Linked DNA regions of Alicycliphilus denitrificans K601. The protein of the gene in region 1 interacts with the protein of each later gene in a pairwise test. Links are inferred from orthologs where the notes say so. Each region holds a gene or a part of one and is shown in the gene's direction. Other genes may lie near its edges. The genes, in order: ALIDE2_RS20150 and mtgA.

Region 1 (4,763 bases):
TTTCAGGCTTTTCGGATTTTCATCAACGCCGAGCTTGAGGAGCTGCAACAGGCGCTAGAGGCGAGCCTCACGGTGCTCGCGCCCGGAGGGCGGCTGGTCGTGATCAGCTTCCATTCGCTGGAGGACCGCATCGTCAAGCAGTTCATCGCCCGGCATTCCAAGGAGATGTTCGACCGCCGGGCGCCGTTCGCCGCGCCCACGCCCATGCGCCTGAAGGCGCTGGGCCGCGTCAAGCCCTCTGCTGCCGAGGTGGTGGCCAACCCGCGCGCGCGCAGCGCCGTGATGCGCGTGGCCGAGCGCACGGAGGTGCCGGCATGACCAGGATCGGCGTGGTCCTGCTGCTGGCCGTGATGGCCAGCGCGCTCTACCTCGTGCACACGCAGTACCAGTCGCGGCGCCTGTACACCGAGCTCGACCGCGCGCTCGCCGAATCGCGGCGCCTGGAGACCGAGCACCAGCGCCTGCAGGTGGAAAAGCGCGCCCAGGCCACGCCGCTGCGCGTGGAGCGCCTGGCGCGCGACAAGCTGCAGATGCGCACGGCCACGCCGGCCATTACCCAGTACGTGACGGCCGACGGCGCTCCCGTGGTGGCGCCCGCGGCGCCCGTGGCGGCGGGGGGCAGGCCATGAGCAGCCGCAGTGTGAACTACACCTCCAGCCCCCTGCTGGCGAGCCGTACGCCGTTGTGGCGCAGCCGCTTCATCGTGGCGCTGATGGCGCTGGGCTTCCTGGCGCTGGCCGGGCGCGCCGCCTACGTGCAGGTGTTCGGCAACGCCTTCTTCCAGCGCCAGGGCGAGGTGCGCTTCGCGCGCACGCTGGAGCTGCCGGCCAACCGCGGCCGCATCCTCGATCGCAACGGCCTGATCCTGGCCTCCAGCGTGCCGGCGGCCAGCATCTGGGCCATTCCCGAGGACGTGGAGACCGACAAGCCCGAGGTGCGCGCCAAACTCAAGGAACTGGCGCGCCTCATGGGCATGCCCCTGCCCGCGCTCATGGCCAAGCTGGCCGACGAGGACAAGACCTTCGTGTGGATCAAGCGCCAGCTCGACTGGGACGTGGGCCAGCAGATCCATGCCCTGGGGCTCAAGGGCATCTACCAACGCAAGGAATACAAGCGCCAGTACCCCGAGGGCGAGGCCGCCGCGCACGTGGTGGGCTTCACCAACGTGGAGGATCACGGCCAGGAGGGCATGGAGCTCGCGTTCGACAAGGAGCTGGCCGGCAAGCCCGGCTCGCGCCGCGTGATCAAGGACCGCCTGGGCCGCGTGGTCGAGGGCGTGGGCGCCGATGTGCCGCCTGTCGACGGCAAGGATATGCAGCTCTCGATCGACAGCAAGGTGCAGTTCTTCGCCTACCAGAAGCTGCGCGACACCGTGACCGAGCACAAGGCCAAGGCCGGCAGCGTGGTGGTGCTCGACGCCCACACGGGCGAGGTGCTGGCGCTGGCCAACTACCCCAGCTACGACCCCGGCAAACGCGTGAACCTGACGGGCGAGCAGCTGCGCAACCGCGCGCTCACCGACGTGTTCGAGCCTGGCTCGACCATGAAGCCCATCACCATAGGCCTGGCGCTCAACAGCGGGCGCGTGCGGCCCGAGACCGTGATCGACACCACGCCCGGGCGCATCACCATCACGGGCTCCACCATCAGCGACACGCACAACTACGGCGTGCTCACCGTGGAGGGCGTGATCCAGAAGTCGAGCAACGTGGGCACCACCAAGATCGCCATGCAGATGCCCGCGCAGGAGATGTGGGAGACCTTCTCCGCCGTGGGCTTCGGGCAGAAGCCCCAGATCGCCTTCCCCGGCGCGGTCAGCGGCCGCCTGCGCCCGTACAAGAGCTGGCGGCCCGTGGAGCAGGCCACCATGTCCTACGGCTACGGCCTGTCGGCCAGCCTGTTCCAGATGGCGCGCTCCTACACCGTGTTCGCCAACGGCGGCAAGGTGATCGGCGCCACCATGCTCAAGACCGACCAGCCCGCCGTGGGCGTGCCGGTGTTCTCCGAGCGCACCGCCAACCAGGTGCGCAAGATGCTGCAGATGGCCGCCGGCCCCGGCGGCACGGGCCAGAAGGCGCAGACCGTGGGCTACTCGGTGGGCGGCAAGTCGGGCACGGCGCGCAAGCAGGTGGGCAAGAGCTATGCCTCGGGCAAGTACCGCGCCTGGTTCACGGGCCTGGCGCCCATCGACAAGCCGCGCATCATCGTCGCCGTGATGATCGACGAGCCGAGCAACGGCGTGATCTACGGCGGCGCCGTGGCCGCCCCCGTGTTCAGCGAGGTGGTGCAGCAGACGCTGCGCATGATGGGCGTGGCGCCCGACATGGCCGTCAAGCCGCTGATCGTCACCAACGCAGTGGAGGAGTCGCTGTGAGCGCGCCGCAGGCACTGGCATCCGTGGACGCGGCCGTGGCCTGGCTGCGCGCGCGCGTTACGGGCACGCTGCAGACCGACAGCCGGCTCGTCGCGCCCGGCGACGCCTTCATCGCCTGGCCCGGCGCGGCCACCGACGGGCGTGCCCACGTGGGCGATGCCATGGCGCGTGGCGCCGTGGCCTGCCTGGTGGAGCAGGAGGACGTGGAGCCTTTCGGCCTCGCGGGCGAGCACATCGCGGCGCTTCCCGGCCTCAAGGCAGCCACCGGGCTCATCGCGGCCCAATGGTTCGGCCGGCCCAGCGAACGCCTGCAGGTGCTGGCCGTGACCGGCACCAATGGCAAGACCAGCACCGCCTGGTGGCTCGCCGATGCGCTCAACGGACTATCGAAAAAGGAGCTGCCCGCGCTTGCGGGGTGCGCCCTGGTGGGCACTTTGGGGATAGGCGTACCGCCCGGACTGAGCAGCACCGGCATGACCACGCCCGACCCCGTGCGCCTGCAGCGTGCCTTCGCGCAGTTCGCTCAAGAGGGGCTGGGGGCCTGCGCCATCGAGGCCTCGTCCATCGGCCTGGCCGAGCAGCGCCTGGCCGGCACGCAGATAAGCGTGGCGCTGTTCACCAACCTCACCCAGGACCACCTGGACTACCACTCCGACATGGCCGCCTACTGGCAGGCCAAGCGCGTGCTGTTCGACTGGCCCGGCTTGCGCGCGGCCGTGGTCAACATCGACGACGCGCATGGCGCGCGGCTCCATGCCGAACTGCAGGGAGGCGGTCTGGACCTGTGGAGCGTCTCCATCCAGGGCCCGGCGCGGCTGCAGGCGCGGGATATCGTGCACCGCGGCGCGGGCCTGGCCTTCACCGTGGCCGAGAGCGCGCAGGCCTTGCCGCTGCAGACGCGGCTCATCGGCCTGTACAACGTGTCCAACCTGCTGGGTGTGATTGCCGGCATGCGCGCCCTGGGCGTGCCGTTGGCGCAGGCGCTCGACGCCTGTGCGCGGCTCGCGCCCGTGCCCGGCCGCATGGAGCAACTGGCCTTCGCGGGCCAGCCCCTGGTGGCCGTGGACTATGCTCACACGCCCGACGCGCTGCACCAGGCGCTGGCGGCGCTGCGGCCCATGGCGGCGCAGCGCGGCGGCCGGCTGTGGTGCGTGTTCGGCTGCGGCGGCAACCGCGACGCGGGCAAGCGCCCGCTGATGGGCGCCGTGGCGCAGCGCGAGGCGGACCGCGTCATCGTCACCAGCGACAACCCGCGCGGCGAGGACCCGCGTGCCATCATCCACCAGATCCTGCTGGGCACGATCGCCGGTACCAGCGTGCGCGCCGAGGAAGACCGCGCCGCCGCTATTTGCCTGGCCGTGGCCGAGGCCGAAGCCGCCGACGTGGTGCTGATCGCCGGCAAGGGCCACGAGGACTACCAGGAGACGGCCGGCCAGCGCCAGCCGTTTTCCGACATGGCGCATGCGCGCGCCGCGCTCGCGCGCCGAGGAGCCGCAGCATGAGCCACACCAGCACGACCCCCATGATGACCCTGCGGCAGGCCTTCGATCTGCTGCGCGCGCGCATACCCGCGGCGCGCCTGGTGGGCGACGGCGCCACGCCGCTCATGCGCGTGCACACCGACACGCGCACGCTGGCCGCGGGCGACCTGTTCGTGGCCTTGAAGGGCGAGCGTTTCGACGCCAACAGCCTCCTGCCCCAGGCGCGCGCGGCAGGCGCTGCCGCCGCCATCGCCCATGGCGCCCTGGAGGCAGCGGGCCTGCCGGGCGTGGAGGTGCCCGACACGCTGGCCGCCCTGGGCGTGCTGGCCGCCGGCTGGCGCGCGCAGCGGACGCTGCCGCTGGTCGCAGTGACCGGCAGCAACGGCAAGACCACGGTCACGCAGATGATTGCCTCTGTGCTGCGCGCCTGGAAAGGCGATGCGGCTTTGGCCACGCAGGGCAACTTCAACAACGACGTGGGCCTGCCCCTCACGCTGCTGCGCCTGCGCCCCGCGCACGAGGCGGCGGTGGTCGAGCTGGGCATGAACCACCCGGGCGAGATCGCCTACCTGGCCGGCATCGCGCGGCCCACGGTGGCCCTGGTCAACAACGCCCAGCGCGAGCACCTGGAGTTCATGCACACGGTGGAGGCCGTGGCGCGCGAGAACGGCAGCGTGCTGGCCGCGCTGTGTGCCGGCGGCGTCGCGGTGTTCCCCGCCGCCGATGCGTTCACGCCGCTGTGGCGCGAGCTGGCGGGTGCGCACCGTTGCATCACCTTCGGCGGCGACGCGGCCGACGTGCGCTGCGCGCACGCACAGTGGCAGGACGGCGCTTGGCATCTGCGCGTGCAGACGCCCCAGGGCGCGTTCGACACGCTTCTCTCCATCGCCGGGCGGCACAACGTCACG
Region 2 (6,667 bases), 270 kb from region 1 along the record:
GCCGTGTCGCTCTACGTGACCATCGACGAGGCGACGCTCGCCATCACCGGCACCGAGACGCGCCTGGAGCGCGTACCCGTGACGGTGAACCTGCGCCACGACCAGCTCGACCACATCGTCACCGAGGCCTGGCTGCAGGACGCCTCCGTTCAGCACGAAAACACGCCCCAGCCCTTGCTGGACCTGCGCGAGCAGCTATCATTCCTGCACCGCTTGGCAAAGCAGCTGAAGGCCGGGCGCGAGCAGGTGCGCGGCAAGCCCGAGACCTTCAACCGCCCGGACTACAACTTCCGCCTGGAGGGCAACGGCAAGGCCGAGCCGACGGGCAGCGAGACGGTGCGCATCACCACGCGCCAGCGCGGCGCGCCGCTGGACCTGATCGTGGCCGAGGCCGCCATCGTCGCCAACAGCACCTGGGGCCAGATGCTGGCCGAGCACGGCGTGCCCGGCATCTACCGCAGCCAGGCCAGCCTGGCGCCCGGCATCAAGGTGCGCATGGGCACCAAGGCCCTGCCGCACGCGGGCATCGGCGTGAAGAGCTACGCCTGGGCCACGTCGCCGCTGCGCCGCTACGTGGACCTGGTGAACCAGTGGCAGATCATCGCCTGCGCGCGCCACGGCAAGACGGCCGCGCTGGCCGCGCCCTTCAAACCGAAGGACGCCGAGCTGTTCTCCATCATTAGCAGCTTCGACGCCACCTACGGCGCCTACAACGGCTACCAGGCGGGCATGGAGCGCTTCTGGACGCTCAAGTACCTGCAGCAGAACCAGGTCGCCGAGCTGGACGCCACGGTCATCAAGGACGGCATGAACGGCGACTTCCTCGTGCGCGCCGACACCCTGCCCCTGGTGCTGCCCGTGCTGGGCGCCCAGGGCCTGCCGCGCGGCGCGCGCGTGCGCGTGAAGCTGGGCGCCATCGACGAGATCACGCTGGACGTGAACGGCACGCTGCTCGCGCGCCTGGACGACCCGGCCGACCAGAGCGACGACGGCCCCGTGGACGAGGACGAGGAAGAAGCCGTGGCAGGGCCTATCGCCATCGCGGTGGACATCGACGAAACCGATGGGACGGGTACCGAGGCCGGCGCCGGCCAGCCGGGATAATCCTGCGCCGTGAACATCGCCTCCACGCTCCGCCGCCTGAGCACCCTGCAGATCGCGCTGGGCCTGTCCATCGCCATCCACGCGCTGCTGCTCACGGTGCGCTTCGTCGACCCGGAGCGCTTCGACCGCGTGTTCCAGGACACGCCGCTGGAGGTCATCCTGGTCAACGCCAAGTCCGGCGAACGCCCGGACAAGGCCCAGGCCATCGCCCAGGCCTCGCTCGCCGGCGGGGGCGACGCCGCCAAGGGGCGCGCCACCAGCCCCCTGCCCTATTCGGCCCTGACCTCCATTGGCGACGACCTGGAGGAAGCGCAGCGCAGGATGGACCAGATGCTGGAGCAGCAGACCCAGCTACTGGCCCAGGTGCGCCAGCAGCTGGCCATCCTGCCCAAGCCCGACCCGCGCAAGGCGAGCGAACACGCTGAAAACCAGGCCCAGGAGGAAAAGCGCCGCCAGCTCGTGAAGCTGCTGGCCGAGATCGAAAAGCGCATCAACGAAGAGAACGCCCGCCCGCGCAAGCGCTACATCAGCCCCGCCACGCGCGAGGAGGTGTACGCCGTGTACTACGACCAGTTGCGCCGCAAGGTGGAGGACAAGGGCACGCAGAACTTCCCCGAGCAGGGCGGCAAGAAACTCTATGGCGAGCTGATCATGATCGTGACCGTGAACCACGACGGCCGCGTGCTCGAAACCGAGGTCGTGCAGGGCTCGGGCAACCGCCAGCTGGACCGCCGCGCCGAGGCCATCGCGCGCGCGGCCGGGCCGTTCGGCCACTTCGGCCCGGCCATGCGCGCCAAGGCCGACCAGATCGCCGTCGTCTCGCGCTTCAAGTTCACGCGCGAGCAGATCCTGGAAACCGCCGTCCGCTGACCATTCATGACGACCACCCCCGACCTCTATTGCGTGATGGGAAACCCCATCGCCCACAGCCGCTCCCCCTGGATACACGCGCGCTTCGCCGCGCTCACGGGCCAGCACCTGCGCTACGAACGCCGCCTCGTGCCCATCGACGGCTTCGCCCGGGCGCTGCGCGACTTCGCCGCCGAGGGCGGGCGCGGCTGCAACATCACCGTGCCCTTCAAGCTCGAAGCCGCGCAGCTGGCCACCCACCGCAGCGAACGCGTGCAGCTGGCCGGCGCGGCCAACACCCTCAGCTTGCGGGACGGCGCCATCCACGCCGACAACACCGACGGCCTGGGCCTGGTGGCCGACATCGAGCAAGGCGCCGGCGTGCCGCTGGCCGGGCGCGACGTGCTGCTGGTGGGCGCGGGCGGCGCGGCCGCGGGCGTGCTCGGGCCGCTGCTGCGGCGCCAGCCCCGCCGCATCGCCGTGGTGAACCGCACGGCCGCGCGCGCCCAGGCCCTGGTGGCCAGCCACGCGGCGCTCGCATCACTACAAAAAACAGAGCTGCTGGCGCTTGACATGCAAGCGCCAGCGGCCGATTTCGACATCATCATCAACGCCACCGCCAGCAGCCTGGAAGGCGCCGCAGCCCCCGTGCCCGCCAGCGTGCTGCGCCCCGGCAGCCTGGCCTACGACATGATGTACGGCCCCGCCGCGCAAGGCTTCCTGGACTGGGCCGCGCAGCACGGCGCCCAGCCGCGCGACGGCCTGGGCATGCTGGTGGAACAGGCGGCCGAGGCCTTCCTGATCTGGCGCGGCCTGCGCCCGCCCTCCGCCCAGGTGCTGGCCGAGCTGCGCGCGGCCATCGCCGCGGGCGCCTGAACCCTCTCCATCCATGCGAGCCCTGCTGCGCTGGATCGCCCTGGTGCTGCTGGCCCTGCTGGCGCTGCAGCTGTTCTTCGTGGCGCGCATCGCGGCCATGGCCGTGCTGGCCCCGGAATCGACCAGCTTCCAGCGCTCCGAGGCCTGGGCGCAGCTGCGCCAGGACGGCGGCCTGCGCTGGCGCCAGCAGTGGCTGCCCTACGCCCAGATCTCCGACCACCTCAAGCGCGCCGTGGTCACGTCGGAGGACGACAACTTCGTCAACCACGACGGCGTGGACTGGGACGCCATCGAGCGTGCCTGGGAGCGCAACGCGCGCGCCGAGGCCCTGGCCGCCAAGGCGCCCGCCACGCGCGCGCCGCGCATCCGCGGCGGCTCCACCATCACCCAGCAGCTGGCCAAGAACCTGCTGCTGTCGGGCGAGCGCAACTACGTGCGCAAGGGGCAGGAATTCGTGCTCACGCTGCTGCTGGAGCAGCTGCTGAGCAAACGGCGCATCCTGGAGATCTACCTCAACAGCGTGGAATGGGGCACGGGCATCTTCGGCGCCGAGGCCGCCGCCCAGCACTACTTCAAGAAAAGCGCCCGCCAGCTCACCGCCCCCGAGGCCGCCCGCCTGGCCGTCATGCTGCCCGCGCCCAAGCGCTTCGAGAAAACGCCGAACTCGGCATACCTGGCCGGGCGCACGCGCACCATCGTGGCGCGGATGGGGAATGCCGAGCTGCCTTGAACGGCAGGCGGATGAACCCTTCAATGCCCACCCAATCCCTGCGCACGATGTACGAAACCGCCGTCGCCGAGCTATCGAGTGCGGCGGCGTCGAGGCTTGCGTCGGGCGCGACCGAAGAGGACGTCGCCCGCTGGGCCGTGGCCGAACGAAACACCCTCAAGCAGACCTACCGCGCCCTCACGCCCAAACCGGTTCTGGCACGCATCGAGGCCAAGACCCTGGAGCGCTACGGCAACAAGATCGGGCCCACTGCCGACGACCTCAAGGCCGCCGGAAAGTCCTGGAAGGAAATCATCGATTCCGCGACGCGCGCGGGTGATCATGACGATGCTTTCTTTCGAGAGGGCTAGAGGGCGGTTGGGCAGGGTTCGGCCAGAAACAACCTATGACTTCAGGAAGGAATGATCACTCAAGGTTGAACCTACGAGAGGGAAGCCGGTTCGTCCACTTTCGCGGGAAAGTTGGTAACCCACATTTGAAGTCCCCTCGAATTTCTGAGCCAATCAGAAGTAGAGGTTGGGGAACAGTTTGACACGGTATTCGACCGGTGGGATTCGGCCGAGGGCTTCGTGGGGTCGATGGTGGTTGTATCGGTGCAGCCAGTCGGCCGTCATGTCACGCACCTCCTGCAGGCTGTCGAAGACGTAGCAATCGAGCACCTCGGTACGGTAGGTCTTGTTGAATCGTTCGACATAGGCGTTCTGCGTGGGCTTTCCGGGCTGGATGTGATTGAGAGCAATGCCCTTGCTCTGCGCCCATTGCGCTAAAGCATGGGCGATGAACTCCGGGCCGTTGTCCAAGCGAATCGACAGCGGTGCACCGCGTACTTCCACCAGTTCGTTCAAGGCCCGGATGACGCGAGCAGCCGGCAGGCTGGTGTCGACCTCGATGCGCAAGCCTTCGCGGTTGAACTCGTCGATGACGTTGAAGGTCCTAAACCGCCTGCCGGACCACAGCGCATCGGCCATGAAGTCGCAGCTCCAGCCCTGGTTGGGTTGGCCAGCGGCCTGTAGTGGCTGTTTGATGCGCGCGGGCAGCCGCTTCTTGCCGCGCCGTGGCAGGTTCAGCCGCAGTTCGCAGTACACACGCCAGAGCACCGTCTTGCCCCAGGGCTTGCCTTGGTGACGGGCACTGTCGTACAGCAGGCCAAAGCCGTGACGCGGGTTGAGCGCCATGTGCGTCTGGATGAAGGCGATGACCCCGGAGTCGTCGCGCGCAACGGCTCGGTAGCGCAGGGTGGAGCGGGCGATGCCGCTGGCCTGGCAGGCACGTCGCTCGCTCATGCCGTGCTCGTCCACGAGGGTTTGAACGACCATCTTGCGACGCTCCGGGGTCAGAGCTTTCGATCAACGACATCCTTGAGCGCGTGGTGCATCAGCGCCAGGTCGGCGTACATACGCTTGAGCTTGGCGTTCTCGTCCTGCAGTTGGCGAAGCTGCGCCAGGTGAGAGACCGTCATGCCCGAGAACTGACTCTTCCACTTGTAGTACGTCGGCTCGCTGATGCCGTGCTTTCTGCACGTCTCACCGACCTTGGCACCCATCTCGACTTCTTTGAGGATGCCCACTATCTGGGCTTCGCTGAATCTGGATTTTTTCACGTAGAGACTCCTGCCGGGGGAATTCTCTACTTCCGGGTGGTTCAGGTTTTCGAGGGGACTTCACTCGTGACTGCGCGTCCCGAAGACGGTTTTGGAACGTTGATATGGAGGGCAACTCAGGTCGGAATCTGCGGATACGCGGTCCACTCGTCCTCCGGCCACCAGCCCGTATCATCCCCTCCATGCCTGCCCAGTTGACGCACCTCCTTCTGCCGGGATCGGCACGTTTGTCGGTACGTGCTCCCTATACCCGGCACAGCCGGCGCTCTTTCATTCCATGCGCCGGCACCTTGACTCGAAACAGCCTCTAACGCCCACCCAACAGGCGCCAACAGCTCTATTTTCGATAGCAATGAGAATCCTGGGAATCGACCCCGGCCTGCAGACCACGGGCTTTGGCGTGGTGGACGTGGACGGCCAGCGGCTGGCCTACGTGGCCAGCGGCACCATACGCACGACCGGGCTGGCGCTGGGCGACCTGCCGGGCCGGCTCAAGCTGCTGTTCGACGGCATCACCGAGGTCGCGGCGCGCTACCGGCCCGATGCGGCGGCGGTGGAGATCGTCTTCGTCAACGTCAACCCCCAGTCCACCCTGCTGCTGGGCCAGGCGCGCGGCGCGGCGCTCACGGCGCTGGTGAACGCCGACCTGCCCGTGGCCGAGTACACGGCGCTGCAGATGAAGAAGGCCGTGGTCGGCCACGGCCGCGCGGCCAAGTCGCAGGTGCAGGAGATGGTGCGCCGCCTGCTCGCCCTGCCCGGCCTGCCGGGCACCGACGCGGCCGACGCGCTGGGCCTGGCCATCACCCACGCCCACGCCGGCGCGGCCATGGCGCGCGTGGGGGCGGTGGCGCAGCTCTCGCGGCGCCAGCACGCCATGTACAAGGGCGGGCGCAGCTATTGATTTCAGCCGACGGCCCGGGGCACGGCGGCAAACGTGCTCGTTCCCAGCCAGCGGCGCAACGCGCTCTGGCGCTCCGGCGTCCCCATGAAGCGGATGGCGCCGCTACCGCTGGCCTGGGCCCAGCCCACGTGGCCCAGCCACAGCGCGGTGAGGGTGCGCAGGTCGGTGCTCACGTACAGGTCGACCTCGAAGCCGGGGTCCACCGTGCACAGGTCCACGTCGCACGCGGGCTCCACGATCAGCCAGTAGTTGCGCTCGGACAGCGGGCGGTCGCAGAAGATAAACTCGATCGTGGTGCGCGCCGCCGGCGCCGGCTCCGGGTGGACGTGGCGGCGGATGTCCCACATCAGCAGGTTGGCGTCCAGGTGGCGCAACGTGGCCTCGGTCTTCACCCAGCGCTGGCCCCATGCGCCCACCGCCTCGACGATGGGGCGCAGTTCCCGGCCGGCCTGCGTCAGGCGGTAGACATGCCCCTCGGCCGCGCCCGCCGCCCGCGTGCGCTCCACGATGCCAGCCGCCTCCAGTTCCCTGAGGCGCTTGGCCAGCAGCGCCGACGACATGCGCGGCACGCCGCGGCGCAGGTCGTTGAAGTGGCTGGATCCCATCA

Evidence for each region.
Region 2: the proteins of ALIDE2_RS20150 (region 1) and mtgA interact in binary tests that used the Escherichia coli proteins (3 or more experiments, as listed by UniProt). The link is inferred for Alicycliphilus denitrificans K601 from one-to-one orthologs.

What each region holds. Positions count from the first base shown.
Region 1 is NC_015422.1:4,236,466-4,241,228, reverse strand. The notes cover bases 1-2,999. They hold ALIDE2_RS20150 (peptidoglycan D,D-transpeptidase FtsI family protein), read left to right. Parts: upstream 1-625; coding sequence 626-2,374; downstream 2,375-2,999. Other genes in these bases: ALIDE2_RS20145 (UDP-N-acetylmuramoyl-L-alanyl-D-glutamate--2,6-diaminopimelate ligase), read left to right, coding at 2,371-2,999; ftsL (cell division protein FtsL), read left to right, coding at 315-629; rsmH (16S rRNA (cytosine(1402)-N(4))-methyltransferase RsmH), read left to right, coding at 1-318. Also shown: more of ALIDE2_RS20145, read left to right, coding at 3,000-3,876; ALIDE2_RS20140 (UDP-N-acetylmuramoyl-tripeptide--D-alanyl-D-alanine ligase), read left to right, coding at 3,873-4,763. UniProt on the Escherichia coli protein: Essential cell division protein that catalyzes cross-linking of the peptidoglycan cell wall at the division septum. Required for localization of FtsN.
Region 2 is NC_015422.1:3,963,590-3,970,256, reverse strand. What follows is about bases 1,850-4,700. They hold mtgA (monofunctional biosynthetic peptidoglycan transglycosylase), read left to right. Parts: upstream 1,850-2,842; coding sequence 2,843-3,559; downstream 3,560-4,700. Other genes in these bases: ALIDE2_RS18900 (hypothetical protein), read left to right, coding at 3,583-3,909; aroE (shikimate dehydrogenase), read left to right, coding at 1,981-2,829; ALIDE2_RS18915 (TonB family protein), read left to right, coding at 1,850-1,974. In the rest of the region: ALIDE2_RS18920 (ribonuclease catalytic domain-containing protein), read left to right, coding at 1-1,104; more of ALIDE2_RS18915, read left to right, coding at 1,114-1,849; crossover junction endodeoxyribonuclease RuvC, read left to right, coding at 5,512-6,060; ALIDE2_RS18880 (winged helix-turn-helix transcriptional regulator), read right to left, coding at 6,063-6,667. UniProt on the Escherichia coli protein: Peptidoglycan polymerase that catalyzes glycan chain elongation from lipid-linked precursors. May play a role in peptidoglycan assembly during cell division in collaboration with other cell division proteins.